Aquitalea magnusonii: one gene and its partners. The protein of the gene in region 1 binds, or shares a complex with, the protein of each later gene. Links are inferred from orthologs where the notes say so. Each region holds a gene or a part of one and is shown on either strand. Other genes may lie near its edges. The genes, in order: dnaX, dnaN and holA.

What was found.
Region 2: the proteins of dnaX (region 1) and dnaN are in contact, whole or in part, in a cryo-EM structure (PDB 8GIZ), measured with the Escherichia coli proteins. The link is inferred for Aquitalea magnusonii from one-to-one orthologs.
Region 3: the proteins of dnaX (region 1) and holA are in contact, whole or in part, in a cryo-EM structure (PDB 8GIZ), measured with the Escherichia coli proteins. The link is inferred for Aquitalea magnusonii from one-to-one orthologs.

The regions. Positions count from the first base shown.
Region 1 is NZ_AP018823.1:2,744,172-2,749,858, reverse strand. The notes cover bases 945-3,870. They hold dnaX (DNA polymerase III subunit gamma/tau), read left to right. Parts: upstream 945-1,389; coding sequence 1,390-3,351; downstream 3,352-3,870. Other genes in these bases: DLM_RS13010 (GFA family protein), read left to right, coding at 3,866-3,870; DLM_RS13015 (YbaB/EbfC family nucleoid-associated protein), read left to right, coding at 3,353-3,691; mltB (lytic murein transglycosylase B), read left to right, coding at 945-1,315. Outside these bases: heat-inducible transcriptional repressor HrcA, read left to right, coding at 1-228; more of mltB, read left to right, coding at 263-944; more of DLM_RS13010, read left to right, coding at 3,871-4,270; recombination mediator RecR, read left to right, coding at 4,316-4,945; DLM_RS13000 (PLP-dependent aminotransferase family protein), read right to left, coding at 4,964-5,687. UniProt on the Escherichia coli protein: Part of the beta sliding clamp loading complex, which hydrolyzes ATP to load the beta clamp onto primed DNA to form the DNA replication pre-initiation complex.
Region 2 is NZ_AP018823.1:4,384,292-4,389,988, reverse strand. What follows is about bases 1,427-4,362. They hold dnaN (DNA polymerase III subunit beta), read left to right. Parts: upstream 1,427-2,309; coding sequence 2,310-3,416; downstream 3,417-4,362. Other genes in these bases: gyrB (DNA topoisomerase (ATP-hydrolyzing) subunit B), read left to right, coding at 3,561-4,362; dnaA (chromosomal replication initiator protein DnaA), read left to right, coding at 1,427-2,258. In the rest of the region: membrane protein insertion efficiency factor YidD, read right to left, coding at 1-21; rnpA (ribonuclease P protein component), read right to left, coding at 1-359; rpmH (50S ribosomal protein L34), read right to left, coding at 368-502; more of dnaA, read left to right, coding at 858-1,426; more of gyrB, read left to right, coding at 4,363-5,697. UniProt on the Escherichia coli protein: Confers DNA tethering and processivity to DNA polymerases and other proteins. Acts as a clamp, forming a ring around DNA (a reaction catalyzed by the clamp-loading complex) which diffuses in an ATP-independent manner freely and bidirectionally along dsDNA.
Region 3 is NZ_AP018823.1:4,069,013-4,074,765, reverse strand. What follows is about bases 1,718-4,709. They hold holA (DNA polymerase III subunit delta), read left to right. Parts: upstream 1,718-2,707; coding sequence 2,708-3,712; downstream 3,713-4,709. Other genes in these bases: DLM_RS19045 (lytic transglycosylase domain-containing protein), read right to left, coding at 4,258-4,709; DLM_RS19050 (hypothetical protein), read left to right, coding at 3,891-4,190; lptE (LPS assembly lipoprotein LptE), read left to right, coding at 2,170-2,727; leuS (leucine--tRNA ligase), read left to right, coding at 1,718-2,063. In the rest of the region: more of leuS, read left to right, coding at 1-1,717; more of DLM_RS19045, read right to left, coding at 4,710-5,043; DLM_RS19040 (YidB family protein), read left to right, coding at 5,166-5,558. UniProt on the Escherichia coli protein: Part of the beta sliding clamp loading complex, which hydrolyzes ATP to load the beta clamp onto primed DNA to form the DNA replication pre-initiation complex.

The DNA of each region.
Region 1 (5,687 bases):
AAACTGCTTAACCAGGGCCAGGATGCGCAGGGTGTGAACATTTTCATTGGGGAGGAGTCTGGCGTGATGACGCTGGATGAATGCTCGGTGGTGACCGCGCCCTACAGCATCAACGGCATGGTGGTGGGTACCTTGGGTGTGGTCGGCCCCACCCGCATGGCCTACGAACGGGTGATTCCCATTGTGGACATCACTGCGCGGCTGGTGTCCAGCGCGCTCTCTTATTAAGCCGTCCGCCGGACGGTAGCATACGGAATACCTGATGAAACGATTGTTGATGGCGGCTGCCCTTGCTGGCGGCATGATCTCCTCCCTGGCGCAAGCCGATGCCGCACTGCTGGCGCGGCCCGATGTGCAGCGCTATATCGATGAGCAGGTAGCCAGCGGCGTATTCAACCGCCCCGAATTGGAAGCCGTGTTTGCCAATGTGGAACTCAAGCCCAACATCATTGCCATTCTGGACAAGCCGGCCACCTCGCGGCCCTGGTATCAGTTTCGCGGCAGCTTTTACAACGAGCGCCTGCTGAAAAACGGCGTGGCCTTCTGGCAGCAGCATGCCGCCACCTTGCAGCGCGCCGAGCAGGTGTATGGCGTGCCGCCGGAAATGGTGGTGGCCATTCTGGGCATTGAAACCAATTACGGCCGCAATACCGGCAGCTTCCGCCTGGCCGACGCGCTGACCACCATCGCCTTCAACTACCCGCGCCGCGCCGAATACTTCCGCGGCGAGCTGACCGAATTCCTCAAGTTGTCCAAGGAAGAGGGCATCGACCCGCTGACGCTCAAAGGCTCTTACGCCGGGGCGATGGGTCTGCCGCAATTCATGCCGTCCAGCTTCCGCAAATGGGCGGTGGATTTTGACGGCAGCGGCCACCGCGATATCTGGAATAACGTCGACGATGCCATCGGCAGCGTGGCGCATTACTTCCAGCTGCAAGGCTGGCGCCATGGTGACGACATCATCATTCCGGCAGCAGTGCAGCCGGGGGTGGATGTCAGCGGCCTGGTGGCCGACAAGTTCAACCTGCATCTGACGGTGGGTGAACTCAAGGCGCGCGGCATCCTGCCGCAGGCCCAGGTGGCGGACAACGTACAGGCCGTGCTGGTGCCGCTGGAAACCGCGCCGGGGGTGACGGAATACTGGCTGGGGCTGAATAATTTCTACGTGATCACCCGCTATAACAAGAGCACTCTGTATGCCAAGGTGGCGCAGGAGCTGGCTGGCGAGCTGCGCCTGCGTTACCTGAATGCCCAGGCCCTGCAATCCGCCCAGCCTGCCGCCGCCCAGCCCGAAGCGTCGACCCCGGCCCTGTAAGGCCAACCAGGCTGGCGGGTGCTCCTGTCAAAAGGAGTCGCCTTGCCGGCCGATTGCCATTAAAATCCGCCCCCATGAGCTATCAAGTCCTTGCCCGCAAGTGGCGTCCCAAGCGCTTTGCCGACCTGGTCGGCCAGGAGCACGTGGTGCGCGCCCTCTCCAATGCCCTGAAAGAAGAGCGGCTGCATCACGCCTATCTGCTGACCGGCACCCGCGGGGTGGGCAAGACCACCATCGCACGCATTCTGGCCAAGAGCCTGAACTGTGAGACCGGCACCACCGCCGAGCCTTGCGGTGAATGTTCTGCCTGTCGCCAGATCGACGCAGGCCGCTTTGTCGACCTGCTGGAAATCGACGCCGCTTCCAATACCGGCATCGACAATATCCGCGAAGTGCTGGAAAACGCGCAGTACGCGCCCACCTCCGGCCGCTTCAAGGTGTACATCATCGACGAAGTGCACATGCTGTCCAAGAGTGCCTTCAATGCCATGCTCAAGACGCTGGAAGAGCCGCCGGCCCACGTCAAGTTCATCCTGGCCACTACCGATCCGCAAAAAGTGCCGGTCACGGTGCTGTCGCGCTGCCTGCAGTTTTCGCTGCGCAATATGACGCCACAACAGGTGGCAGGCCATCTGGCCCATGTGCTGCAAGTGGAAAACGTGCCGCATGAAAGCGCCGCGCTGGCGCTGCTGGGCCGTGCCGCTGCCGGTTCCATGCGCGATGCGCTGTCGCTGCTGGATCAGGCCATTGCCTATGGCATGGGTGACGTCCGCGAAGACGGCGTGCGCGCCATGCTGGGCGCGGTGGACCGTCGCTACCTGTTTGTGTTGCTGGATGCGCTGGCATCCGGTGATGGCCCGCGCCTGATGGCCGAAGCCGAACAATTGGCCCAGCGTGGCATCGGCTTTGACAGTGTGCTGGCCGAAATGGCCGTGCTATTGCAGCAACTGGCCATGGCACAGACCGTGCCCACGGCGATTGCCGACGACGAACCGGAGCGCGAGGCATTGTTTGCGCTGGCCAGCCTGATTGCGCCGCAAGACGTGCAGCTGTACTACCAGATTGCCATTCATGGCCGCAAGGATCTGGCGCTGGCCCCGGACGAGCATGCCGGTTTCAGCATGACGCTGTTGCGCATGCTGGCCTTCCATCCACTCAATACCCCGGCTGATAGTGTGGCTGCGCCGCGCAGCAGCGGGCTTGCTGCAGCCGGCCATCGTCCAGTTCCGGCGGCTCCGGCAGCATCGCCAGCCGCCACGGCAGCCGAGCCGGCGGGGGATGGTTCCGCCGCTGCCCGCGCCTTGCTGGCGGGCCTGGCCAATCGCAAACCGGCCAGCCGTCCGGCCGAGCAGCAGGCTTCCCCGGCGGCCGACGCCGACCCGGAGCCTGCGCCACGGCCTGAGCCTGTCGCACCGCCACAAGCGCCGGTGGAGGCGGTTGCCAAGCCGCCAGTAGCGCCGCTTGTCGTGCAGACCGCCGCTGCATCCGCTCCGGCGGAAGAGACGCCTGAAGCTGAAGATCAGGCCAGTGAGCAAGACAGCGAACTGGAAACCGCTGCGCCTTGGGATGAGGGCGACGAAGACGATGCCTTGCCTGCCTATGCGATGGCCGAAGAGGCCGAGCTGGCGGAAACGGTGGCCTATCAGTTTGATGGTGACTGGAGTGCGCTGGTGGGCTTGCTGGGTACCCGTCTGGGTGCCGCCCGCATGCTGGCACACAATGCCGTACTGAAAAACTGGAGCCAGTCGCGACTGGAACTGGCCGTACCGGACAGCTTCCGTCACATGGCCACCCGCGACTATCAGGAAAAACTCAAGGCTGCGCTGACCGAGCAATTCGGTCAGCCGGTCGAACTGGTGGTGACAATCGAGGAACTGGGGCTGGAAACACCGGCCATGCAGGGTGCCCGTCATCGTCAGGAACAACTGGCCCAGGCCCGACAATGCCTGGAAAACGATCCGGTCATCCAGCAACTGGTGCGCGAAATGGGCGCCACGCTGGTGGCGGAAACGATTCAACCTTTGCAGGAGTTGTGACATGTTCGGTAAAAACGGTATCGCTGGTCTGATGAAGCAAGCCCAGCAAATGCAGGAAAACATGAAGAAGGCCCAGGAAGAACTGGCCACCGTGGAAGTGGAAGGCCAGTCCGGTGCCGGTCTGGTGAAAATCGTCATGACATGTGCGCACGATGTGAAGCGCGTGTCCATCGACGACAGCCTGCTGGACGATGCCAAGGAAGACAAGGAAATGCTGGAAGACCTGATTGCCGCCGCCGTCAACGACGCGGTACGCAAGGTGGAAGCCACTTCCCAGGAAAAAATGTCCGGCTTTACCAACGGCCTGAACTTGCCGGCCGGCATGAAACTGCCGTTCTAAGACCCGCTCACAAAACCCCCGATTCTGCGTTGCGCCGACTTGCCGTACTCACTGTACTGTCTGCGTCGGCGCGCCTTGACTCGGGTGCTCTACGAGCTTTTGTTAGCGGCTCCAAGCCCCTTGCAACTGGCGGGGCCCGCCAATGATTGACAGCCTGTGGGAGTGGGAGCCGGCATGGAGCAGGTATTGCAGGGGCGTTGTCTGTGCGGGGCGGTGCGCTATCAATGCCATGGCCGCCCCTTGAGCGTGACTTACTGTTACTGCAAGACCTGCCAGCAGGCCAGCGGCGCACCGGTGTACCTGGGAGCGCTGTACCCCGCCGGTGCCGTGCGCTGGCAAGGCAGCACCACCGCTTACCGCTCCTCGGCGCTGGGTCTGCGGCATTTTTGCGGGCAGTGCGGTTCCACCCTGTTTTATGAATGCACCGATGGCAGTGGGCGGGTGGAAATCACCGTTCCCACGCTGGAAACGCCAGCGGTATTGCGGCCTGACTGTCATGAATGGACGTCCAGTGCCATTCCCTGGTTTCACCTGGACGATGACCTGCCGCGTTACCCGCAGGGCGCGCCGGACGACTGATGCCTTGCCTGTTCCCCTTTGCCAAACCCGTATTCCGGATTGCCGATGAAAAACCCACCCGCGCTTGAACAACTGATTGCTGCCCTGAAAGTGCTGCCCGGTGTCGGCCCCAAAACCGCCCAGCGCATGGCTTTCCATTTGCTGCAACGGGACAAGACCGGGGCGGACAAGCTGGCACGGGCGCTGGATCGGGCGCTGAACCATCTCACCCATTGCGAACGCTGCAATACCTTCAGCGAAACCCCGCTGTGCAGCATCTGTGCCGACCCGGAGCGCAGGCCAGACCAGCTGTGCGTGGTGGAAATGCCGGCCGACCTGATGACGCTGGAGCAGGCCAAATGCTATCAGGGCCTGTATTTCGTGCTGATGGGGCGTATTTCGCCGCTGGACAATATCGGCCCCAAGGAAGTGAATCTGGACAAGCTGATGGTGCGGGCGCTGGACGAGGTGGTGGAGGAGGTGGTGATTGCCACCAATTTTACTGCCGAGGGCGAAGTCACCGCCCACATGATTGCCGAGCTGCTCAAGGGCCGCGGCCCCAAGGTGTCGCGCATTGCGCGCGGACTGCCGGTGGGCGGCGAGCTGGAATATGTCGACCTGAGCACACTGGCGCAGGCGGTGTACGAACGCAAATCGCTGACCGCCCAGTCCGACCCGTCCACGCCGCCGGGCTGAGCGTCAGGGCGGGCGCTGTCACTCCATGGCTTGCCGCAGCAGTGCGCCTAACAGGGCAACGCCCTCGCGCTGGTGTAGCGGGTCGAAAAAGCTGAAGTTCAGCCGCAAGGCATTGGCCGCTACCGGGTGCGGGTAGAACAGCGTGGCCGGCGCATAATGTATGCCCTGTTCGATGGCCAGCGGCAGCAAGGCCGCACAGTCCAGCCCTTCGGGCAACACCACCCACTGGAAATAGCCGCCCTCGGCGCGCAGCAAGCGGCTGCCCGCCGGAAAACTCTCCATGATTTGCTGCACCATGGCATCGCGCCGCTGCCGCAGGCTGGCGCGCAGCCGGGTCAGCATGTCGCCGTGCTGGCCGGTGGCCAGCAGCCGTGCCAGCGCCATCTGGCTGGGCAGGGGGGTGCCCAGCGAGCTGCACAGCTTCAGTCCGCGCACGGTATCGCTCAGTCGCCCGGCAGCAATCCAGCCTACCCGATAGCCCGGTGCCAGCGATTTGCTGAAGGAAGAACAGTGCAACACCGTACCGCTGCGATCAAAAGCCTTGAGCGGGCTGGCCCCCTGCTTGCCGAAGTACAGTTCGCGGTAGGTGTCGTCCTCGATGATGCATACCCGGTATTGCTCGGCCAGCGCCACCAGCGCGCGCTTTTGCGCCTCCGGCATGACAAGGCCGGTGGGGTGCTGGAAGTTGGCCATCAGCACGATGCCGGCCGGGCGTTGCTCGTGCAGCGTTTCTTCCACTGCG
Region 2 (5,697 bases), 1.6 Mb from region 1 along the record:
GAGGATGAGGAGGCGCGACATCGTGCCAGTTTAGCAAAGAGTGTAGACAAGGCGATGACAGCTTCTGCTCTGTCAGCGCGTGAAAAAGCCAGTTTGGCACGGACAATGTAGTCCTGTGCCGGCAAGGAGGCCTGATTCAGGCGGAACCACTCGCGCACGGTACGCTTGATGTAATTGCGGCGTACGGCTCGCTTGTGGACCTTCTTACCCACCACCAGGCCAAGCCGGGCATGGCCCAGATCGTTGGGACGGGCATACACCTGAAACAAAGCCGTGCTGCGCGCTTGCCGCAAACTAAAAACGGATGAAAATTCATCCGTTTTTAATAGCCGGTGCACACGGCGAAAGCGATAAGTCATTACTGAACTTATACGGCCAGGCGCTTGCGACCCTTGGCGCGACGGGCGGCGATAACGGCGCGGCCACCGCGGGTCTTCATGCGAACGAGGAAGCCGTGAGTGCGCTTGCGACGGGTAGTGGAAGGCTGGTAAGTACGCTTCATGATAAAGAATTCCTGTTTCGAAACGGAAATAAACGCGTGATTTCACAAGAAAAACCGCCGTTTGTCAATGGCAAATTTTTAGCGCACCTGTGGATAACTTTGTCGAAAACCGTTAGAATGTCGAAACTTAACGCACCCCACCCCCTGCGTAATTATTAAACGAAGCCGCCCGCCCAAGGGCAGCACGCGCGACAGGAGGATGGTGCAAGCCACTTGCCATGCATGAACACATGCCAGGGCTGCACCCGCGCCGGACATAGCCGTCCGGCCATCCCACCAGGGTGACAACCATGGCTCCTCCCGCCGCAACGCATATCGTCAACGGCGGGTTTTTGCTTTTACTTGCGTGTACTTAATGACCGAACTGGATCAATTCTGGCCTGCCTGCCTCGCACGCCTCGAGGCCGAACTGTCTTCACAGCAGTTCAATACCTGGATCAAGCCGCTGGCGGCTGAAGCCAATGAAGAAGGCATTGCGCTGTTTGCCCCCAACCGCTTCATCATGCAGTTCATCAAGGACCGCTTCCTTGGACGCATTGAAGAACTGGCGGTAGAGCTGGTGGGCGAAGCCCCGGTCGAACTGCGCCTGGGTGCGCCCAGCAACAAGCCGCTGGCCGTACCGCCTGCAGTGGGCAATGGCGTGCGCAAACCGGCCCCGGCCCCGGCCACCAGCAACGACACCCCCAGCCCGGCCAAGCAGGCGGCAGTAAAAGCCATTGGCGGCAGCCACGAAAGCACCCGGCTGAACCCGGCCTTTACCTTTGACACGCTGGTGACAGGTAAGGGCAACCAACTGGCGCGTGCCGCCGCCATGCAGATTGCCGAGAATCCGGGCGACCAGGCCTACAACCCGCTGTTTGTCTACGGTGGCGTGGGCCTGGGTAAAACCCACTTGATCCAGGCCATTGGCAACCACGTGTTCCAGAAGAACCCGCAAGCCAAAATCCGCTACATCCACGCCGAACGCTATGTGGCCGACATCATGCGCGCCTACCAACACAAGGCGTTTGACGAATTCAAGCGCTACTACCACTCGCTGGATTTGCTGCTGATTGACGACATCCAGTTTTTTGCCGGCAAAAACCGCACCCAGGAAGAATTCTTCTACGCCTTCAACGCACTGATTGAAGGCGGCAAGCAAGTCATCATGACCTGCGACACCTACCCCAAGCAGATAGAAGGCATGGAAGAGCGGCTGATTTCGCGCTTCTCCTGGGGCCTGACGGTGGAAATCCAGCCGCCGGAGCTGGAAATGCGCGTGGCCATTCTGATGAAAAAGGCCGAAGCCGACAGCATCAAGCTGGACCACCCGGTAGCGTTTTTCATTGCCCAGAACGTGCGCTCCAACGTGCGCGAACTGGAAGGCGCGCTCAAGCGCGTGGTGGCCTATGCCCGCTTCACCAACCAGAGCATCTCGCTGGACCTGGTGAAAGAAGCCTTGAAGGACATCCTGGCCGCCGGCAACCGCCAGGTGACGGTGGACGCCATCCAGAAAACCGTGGCCGAGTACTACAAGATCAAGCTGTCCGACATGCACAGCAAAAAGCGCAGCCGTGACATTGCCCGGCCGCGCCAGGTAGCCATGGCACTGGCCAAGGAGCTGACCCAGCTCTCGCTGCCCAATATTGGCGATGCCTTTGGCGGCCGCGACCACACCACCGTGCTGCATGCCTGCAAAACCATTGCCGAAATGCGTGGTAATGACGCCGATATGGCGCACGATTACGATACGCTGCTATCCATGCTGCGTAACTGATATGTTGATTCAACCGATAACTGACTCTGGACACATTCGGGAGCCCGAAACATGCTGATCCTGCAAGCCGAACGCGATGCCCTTCTCAAGCCCCTGCTGGCCGTGACCGGTATTGTCGAACGCCGCCACACCCTGCCGATTCTTTCCAATGTACTGATTGAAAAGAAAGGCGGACAGGTAGGCTTCCTGGCGACTGATCTGGAAATCCAGATCACCACCGCCAGCGCCGACGAACTGCCGGGCGAAGACTTCCGCCTGACCACCTCGGCCAAGAAGCTGCAGGACATCCTGCGAGCCATCCCGGACAAAACCACCGTCACGCTGGAACAACTGGACGGCCGCCTCACGCTCAAAGCCGGCAAAAGCCGCTTCAACCTGCAAACCCTGCCGGCAGAAGACTTCCCGCTGCTGTCCGTGGGCAGCGCCAGCGAATCCAGCTTCAGCCTGAGCCAGCGCGAACTCAAACGCCTGATCTCCCAAGTGCAATTTGCCATGGCGGTGCAGGACATCCGTTACTACCTCAACGGCCTGTTGATGCAAACCGACGGCAACCAGGTAAAACTGATTGCCACCGACGGCCACCGCCTGGCCTTTGCCAGCGCCGACGTGGAAGCCACCCTGCCCAAGGCCGAAGTCATCCTGCCGCGCAAAACCATCCTGGAGCTGTACAAACTGCTGCAGGACAGCGACGACGAAATCAACATCGAAGTGCTGGCCAACCAGGTACGCTTCAGCTTTGGCTCCACCGTCATCATCAGCAAGGTGGTGGACGGCAAGTTCCCCGACTACAACCGCGTGATTCCGCTGGATAATGACAAGATCTTCCTGATCGAACGCCTAACCTTCCTGCACGCGCTGCAACGCGCCGCCATTCTGGCCAACGAAAAATTCCGTGGCGTGCGGCTGGTACTGGCACCGGGCAAAATGTCCATCCTGTGTACCAACAGCGAACAGGAAGAAGCGGAAGAAGAACTGGAAATTGCCTATCAGGGTGGTGAACTGGAAATCGGCTTCAACATCAACTATCTGCTGGACGTGCTGACCAACCTGCCAGCCGATACCCTGCAGATGGCGTTTGGCGATGCCAACCGCAGTACGCTGGTGACCATTCCCGACTACAGCAACTTCAAGTACATCGTGATGCCGATGCGCATCTAGGGAGTAGTGAGTTGGAAATAGGGAGTCGGGCTTGACCACTCCCTCGGCAGGTCTTGAATTTGACTTTATTACAGCAGGCAGCGTGATGACGCAGTGGCTTACTCCCCACTCCCGACTCACTACTCCCGCTGTTCAGGAATAAGCATGAGCGAACAGGAATACGGCGCGGATAGCATTAAAGTCCTCAAGGGTCTGGATGCGGTACGCAAACGCCCCGGCATGTACATTGGCGATACCTCGGACGGCACCGGTCTGCACCACATGGTGTTTGAAGTGCTGGACAACGCCATTGACGAAGCCCTGGCCGGCCATGCCGACACCATCAAGGTCATCATCAACCCCGACAACTCCATCACCGTATCGGACAACGGCCGGGGCATCCCCACCGACATCCACCCGGAAGAAGGACGCTCGGCGGCCGAAGTGATCATGACCATCCTGCACGCCGGCGGCAAATTCGACAGCAACAGCTACAAGATTTCCGGCGGCCTGCACGGCGTAGGTGTATCCGTAGTAAATGCACTGTCCGACTGGCTGAAGCTGAAGATCTGGCGTGACGGCAAGGTACACGAAATGGAATTCCGCCGCGGCGACGCCGTGGCCCCGCTTACCGTTACCGGCCACAGCAACCACCGCGGCACCGAAGTCACCTTCCGCGCCAGCGAAGAAACCTTTGGCGTGGTGGAATACCACTTCGACATCCTGGCCAAGCGCATCCGCGAACTGTCCTTCCTCAACCAAGGCGTAGGCATCAACCTGCTGGACAAGCGCACCGGCAAGGAAGAAAACTTCGCCTTCTCCGGCGGCGTGGCCGGCTTTGTGGAATACATGAACCGCAACAAAACCGTGCTGCACCCCAAAGTGTTCCACGGCATGGGCGAAAAAGACGGCATGAGCGTGGAAGTGGCCATGCAATGGAACGACTCCTACCAGGAAAGCGTCCAGTGCTTCACCAACAACATCCCGCAACGTGACGGCGGCACCCACATGACCGCCCTGCGCCAGGTGATGACCCGCACGCTCAACCAGTACATCGAAGAACACGAAGTGGCCAAAAAGGCCAAGGTGGACACCACCGGCGACGACATGCGCGAAGGCCTTACCTGCGTGCTGTCCGTCAAGCTGCCCGACCCCAAGTTCTCCAGCCAGACCAAGGACAAACTGGTATCCGGCGAAATCGGCCCGGTAGTCAACGAAGTGATCAGCGAAGCGCTGAAAACCTACCTGCTGGAAAACCCCAACGACGCCAAAACCATCTGCGGCAAGATTGTGGACGCCGCCCGCGCCCGCGAAGCCGCGCGCAAAGCCCGCGAAATCACCCGCCGCAAAGGCGTGATGGACGGCCTGGGCCTGCCCGGCAAACTGGCCGACTGCCAGGAAAAAGACCCCAAGCTGTGCGAACTGTACCTGGTGGAGGGTGACTCTGCCGGCGGCTCCGCCAAACAAGGCCGCGACCGCAAATTCCAGGCCATCCTGCCCTTGAAGGGCAAGATTCTTAACGTAGAACGCGCCCGCTTCGACAAAATGCTGCAAAGCCAGGAAGTGGCCACCCTGATTACCGCCATGGGCTGCGGCATTGGCAAGGACGAATACAACCCGGACAAACTGCGCTACCACCGCATCATCATCATGACCGATGCCGACGTGGACGGCGCCCACATCCGCACCCTGCTGCTCACCTTCTTCTACCGCCAGATGCACGAACTGGTGGAACGCGGCCACATCTACATTGCCCAGCCGCCGCTGTACAAGGCCAAGCACGGCAAGCAAGAGCGCTACCTGAAGGACGACTACGAGCTGAACCAGTACCTGCTGCAACTGGCACTGGAAAAAGCCGAACTCATCCCCGCCACCGACGCCCCGGCCCTGGCCGGCGACACCCTGGCCGAAGTAGCCCGCCAGTTCCTGGTGGCCCGCGCCGTCATCGAACGCGAAAGCCGCGTCATCGACCCGCTGGTACTGGAAGCCATGCTCAAATCCGGCCGCCTGTCGCTGGAAACCGAGCACGCCGCCCAGGACAGCCTGGCCCGCCTCACCGCCCTGGTGCCGGCTGACGCCATCGTGCTGGAACTGCTGCACGACGAAAAAAACGACGGCCACCTGATCAAAATCACCCGCAAACTACACGGCAACGTGCTGGTAACGGTGCTGGACCAGGACTTCCTGGAAACCGGCGACTACGCCGAACTGGCCAAAACCGGCGACCTGCTCAGCGGCCTGCTGCGCGAAGGTGCCAGCGTACGCCGCGGCGAAACGGTGAAACCGATCAGCGAATTTGGCC
Region 3 (5,753 bases), 1.3 Mb from region 1 along the record:
GCGAAATTCCGATGTACTACTTCGCCATCACCAAGTATGCCGACGAACTGCTTACCAGCCTGGATACGCTGGATGGCTGGCCGGAACAGGTCAAGACCATGCAGAAAAACTGGATCGGCAAGAGCCACGGCTCCGACGTGGTGTTTGCCTACGACCAGGACAGCATCGGCCATGGCGGCGAACTGAAGGTGTACACCACCCGTCCGGATACCCTGATGGGCGCAACTTACGTTGCCGTGGCGGCGGAACACCCGCTGGCCACCCAGGCCGCGGCCAATAATCCGGCCTTGCAGGCTTTCATCGCCGAATGCAAGGCAGGCTCCGTGGCCGAGGCCGACGTGGCCAAGATGGAAAAGAAGGGCATGGACACCGGCCTGTTCGTCATCCATCCGCTGACCGGTGCCAAGCTGCCGGTGTGGGTAGCCAACTATGTGCTGTGGGGTTATGGCGAAGGCGCGGTGATGGCCGTGCCGGCGCATGACGAGCGCGACTTCGAATTTGCCAACAAATACCGCCTGCCGTTGCTGCAAGTGTATGCCAAGGTGGCTGGCGACAACGATTTCGACGCCAGCAACTGGCAGGACTGGTATGCCGCCAAGGACGACAGCGTACGCACCGTCAACAGCGGCAAGTACGACGGCAAGTCGTTCAGCGAGGCCTTTGATGCCATCGTCGGTGATCTGGAAGCCAAGGCTGCCGGTCAGAAGAAAACCCAGTACCGCCTGCGCGACTGGGGCATCTCCCGTCAGCGTTACTGGGGTTGCCCGATTCCCATCATCCATTGCCCGACTTGCGGCGATGTGCCGGTGCCGGAAAAAGACCTGCCGGTGGTGCTGCCGGAAAACGTGATTCCGGACGGTGCCGGTTCGCCGCTGGCCAGAATGCCGGAATTCTACGAAACCAGTTGCCCCAAGTGTGGCGGTGCCGCCAAGCGCGAAACCGACACCATGGATACCTTTGTGGAATCCAGCTGGTACTACGCCCGCTACGCCAGCCCCAAGTGCGACACCGCCATGCTGGACAAGGCAGCGGCTGATTACTGGCTGCAAGTGGACCAATACGTCGGTGGTATCGAACACGCCATCTTGCACCTGTTGTACGCACGTTTCTTCCACAAGCTGATGCGTGACGAAGGCCTGGTATCCAGCGACGAGCCGTTCAAGAGCCTGCTGACCCAGGGCATGGTTATCTGCGAAACCTTCTACCGCGAGCTGCCCAACGGCAGCAAGGACTGGATCGCCCCGCAAGACGTGGTGCTGGAACGTGACGCCAAGGGCAAGATTACCGGTGCCACCCATCGTGTGGATGGCCTGCCGGTGGTGGTGGGCGGCGTGGAGAAAATGTCCAAGTCCAAGAACAACGGCGTGGACCCGCAGGAATTCATCGAGAAATACGGTGCCGATACCGCGCGCCTGTTCATGATGTTTGCCGCCCCGCCGGAGCAAAGCCTGGAATGGTCCGACGCTGGTGTGGAAGGTGCCTTCCGCTTCCTCAAGCGCCTGTGGAAACTGGCCAAGGAACATGCCGACGCCGGTGTGGTGGCCGCTTATGCCGGTGGCGAGCTGAATGCCAGCCAGAAGGAACTGCGCTTCAAGCTGCACAGCACCATCCAGAAAGTGGCCGACGACTATGGCCGTCGCCAGCAGTTCAACACCGCCATTGCCGCAGTGATGGAACTGCTGAACACCTACGACAAGACCGACCGCAGCGATGCCGCCGGCCGTGCCGTGGCACAGGAAGTGCTGGAAAGCGTCACCCTGCTGCTGTCGCCCATCGTGCCGCACATCACCGATGCCATCTGGTCGGTGTTGCAGCCGGGCAGCGAGCTGCTGCAACAAGCCTGGCCCAAGGTGGACGAGGCCGCGCTGGTGAAGAGCGAAATCGAAATGATGGTACAGGTGGCCGGCAAGCTGCGTGGCAGCATCACTGTGGCAGCCGATGCGGCCAAGGATGTGATTGAAGCCACCGCCTTGGCCCATGAAAACGTGCAGAAGTTCATGGAAGGCAAATCGGCCAAGAAGATCATCGTGGTGCCGGGTCGTCTGGTGAACATCGTCGTGTAAACCCCGGCCCGCCCTGCACGGGGCGGGCTACCAATCCTGCCGGTCAGCTTATCCTCCCCGCTTGGGCGGGGCTGGGCCTGACCGGCTCCTGTTACGGAGAACAGGCATGAACCGAATCCTGCACGGACTGGCACTGGCCAGCCTGGTGTTCCTGCTCAGCGCTTGCGGTTTTCACCTGAAGGGCATGGGTGGCAGCAGCCGCCCGCTGCCATTTAACAGCGTCTATGTGGAAGAGGGCAGCAGCAAACTGGGACCCATCCTGCATGAAACGTTGGCGCGTAATGAAAAGCTGGTGCTGTTGAGCGCGCCCAAGCAGGCCGAGGCGGTGCTCAGTGTGTTGAGTGAAAACCAGGCCAGGGAAGTGTCCACCATCAACAGCGGTGGCAAGGTCAACGAGTACTTGCTGAGCTATACCGCCTCGGTACGTACCGTGCTGGGCGGGGTGCCGGTGGAGCCGGACATGGTAATCTCGGTACGCCGCTACCTGAACTATTCCGATAGCGATGTGCTGGGCAAGGAGCAGGAAGAAGCCCTGCTGTGGAACGATATCCGCCGCGATGCTGCCGAGCAGCTGATCCGCCGCCTGGCCTATCTGCCGCGTCCGGCGCAGCCGGGCAAAGCCAGCCAGAGTCTGAAGCCTGCCAATGCCCAGCCTAAGCCCTGAGTCGCTGGATGCGGTGCTGGCCAAGGGCCTGGCACCGCTTTACCTGATTCATGGCGAGGAAACCCTGCTGGCGCTGGAGGCGGCGGACAAGCTGCGTAAGCTAAGCTCTTCCCAGGGCTATCAGGAGCGGGAAGTCCTTACCGTTGAGGCGGGGTTTGACTGGTCGCAGCTACGTGAATCCATGAGCAGCGTATCGCTGTTTGCCAGCCTCAAATTGCTGGAAATCCGCATTCCGGGTGGTAAACCCGGTACGGAAGGGGCAGAGGCACTGCAGCAACTGGCCGCAGCACCACCACAAGACACCATCACCCTGATCACCCTGCCCCGGCTGGAAAAGGCCCAGTTGCAATCCAAATGGTTTGCCGCACTGGAAAAAGCCGCCGTGGTGGTGGAGGCAAAGCCGGTGGGCCGTCATGAACTGGCCGGCTGGATTGCCCGGCGCATGAAGCTGCAGCAGCAGCAGTTGTCGCCGGAGGCACTGAGCTTCTTTGCCGACCGGGTGGAGGGAAATCTGCTGGCGGCACGGCAGGAAGTGGACAAACTGGCCTTGCTCTATCCGGCAGGGGAACTCAGCCTGGAACAACTGCGCGAGGCGGTGGCTAATGTCGCGCGCTTTGATGTGTTCCATCTGTCTGAATCCTGGCTGTCGGGTGATAGCGCACGGGTGCAGCGCATGCTGGAAGGTTTGCTGGCCGAAGGCGAATCGCCGGTGCTGGTGTTGTGGTCCTTTACCGAGGATGTCCGCATGTTGTTGCGCTTGCGTCAGGGTTTGAAAGATGGCCGGCAACTGCGCGATCTGGCGCGCGAACTGCGCTTGTGGGGTGACAAGCAGCGGCTGGCGGAACCGGCCTTGCGCCGGATTGGGCCACGCAAGCTGATGACGGCGCTCTCGGAATGTGCGCGTATCGATCAACAGATCAAGGGGGTGGCGGTTGGCGACCCCTGGCATTCCTTGCGAGGTTTGGCCCTGCTATTGGCAGCATGATGTAGAAAAAATATCGGTATCTGAAACGGTCAGCATGAGCTGGCCGTTTTTTTTTAAACAAATCCAAGTTTCTCTGTTTTTGTTTAAATTTCTTTTAATAAACTATTGAGATTGTTGGAATGCTGCCATATGATAAGCAAGAGTTAATACATTTTAAACAATAAAGCAAAGAACAAACATGATGCAAAACGAGGGCGTCAGTGCGGCTGTTACGGCTGGAGAGCACCGTACCCGCAGCAAGGTGGTACTGGTTGAAATCATCCATCAAACCCTGGAGGTGTTGCTGACAGCAGAGGATGCACGCCTGGTTCACTGGGACGGTCGCATCCTGCGCATCCACAAGCTTTCATCCCGCAAGGCAAACCAGATCCTGCACGCTCCGGATGCCTATCCGGGTTTTCTAGGCGTGTTTGATCACCGGGCCTGCTACCGCGATCTGGCCGAACCGCTGGGTGAGATTCTGGGTGTGCAGTTGTAAGTCCTGATGTGCGCGACAGCAAAAAGGCCTTCAGAAGAAGGCCTTTGTCATGTGGTGGGCGGTATGGTTACAGCGCTGCTGCTTGGGGAGGGCTGATGCTGCCTGGCAGGATCATGGCCTTGATGCGGCGAGGGCCACGCGGATGACCGATATAGACCTGCCCGGTACGCTTTTCGTAGGAGGCCAGCACCTTGGCCACGTAATCACGGGTTTCGTCGTAAGGGGGGATGGTATTGCGATACTTCTGTACCGCCCCTTCGCCAGCATTGTAGGCGGCAATCACCAGTGGCAGGTCATTGTTGAACTGGCTGAGCAGAAAACGCAGATAGCGGGCACCGGCACGCAGGTTTTGTCGCGGGTCATCCAGCCGGCTGACGCCAAAGCGTTCACCAGTCGCCGGAATCACCTGCATCAGGCCGATGGCACCCTTGGGGGAGACCGCCTGCGGATTGTAACCGGACTCCACGGTAACGATGGAATGCAACAGGTCGGCATCCAGTTTGAACTCGCGCGCGGTCTGGTCGATCAGATGCTTGTACTGCGAAGCCAGCTTGGAGTTGTAAGCCGGCGCACTCACACTTTTCAGTCCGTCGGTACGCGCTGCCGCGGCTACCGGCAAGCGGTTATCGTGGCTTAGCGTGGCACCCAGGCCAGGGGTGGTGGCATCGTCCAGTGCGGCGTTGCTGCCGCTGCCGGGCAGCATGCTTTTCTGGTAGAGCTGGTAGCGTTCGTCAAGCTGGCGATTGGCGAGATGTACCTGGCCCTGCTCGTCCACAAAACCATAAAGATCGGCGTGTACGTTGTTGGCAAACAGGCAGGCCAGCAAGGCCAGGGCAGCATGAAATAATCGCATTGGGCTGGAAATGGCAGTAAGAATGGGTAAAGAACGCGCTATTGTACTGATTTTTCTATGCTATTTTGCAAGTAAAGTTTGTTGAAGACATTTTAAACCGTTTTTCCGTGAAAGGACGAAACATGAGCCTGTTTGATCAGCTGGGTAGCTTGCTGGGTGGTGAAAGCGGTGGTGTGAGTGGTGCCGTGGCGGCATTGATGGAACAAAATGGCGGGTTGGCCGGCCTGCTGGAAAAGTTCAATAGCGGCGGCATGGGCGAGCTGGTGTCGTCCTGGGTGGGCAGCGGCAGCAACCTGCCGGTATCAGCCGAGCAAATCCAGCAGTTGCTAGGCAGCGAGCAGCTTGGCGCGCTGGCGCAGCAGTTTGGCCTGGGCCCGCAACAGCTCAGCCAGGGCCTGGCAGATTACCTGCCGCAAGCCGTGGACAAGCTGACGCCGGATGGCCAGTTGCCGCAAGGTGGTGATCTGTTGTCGCAGGGGCTGGGCTTGTTGCAGGGCTTTTTCAACAAAAGCTGAATAAATAGTGGGCAATCCCCGGAAAAGCCGCCTGATTGGGCGGCTTTTTGCTGTCTGGCCGTGGTGTGGTGGCCACAGTTCTGATCATTCCCCACCACAAACATCGGTTTCTTGTCGTTATCTGGAGTGGTTTGATTTAGATCGATAGGAAAATTCTATTTTTAACATTTAAACAATCAAGTGGATCAATTGATT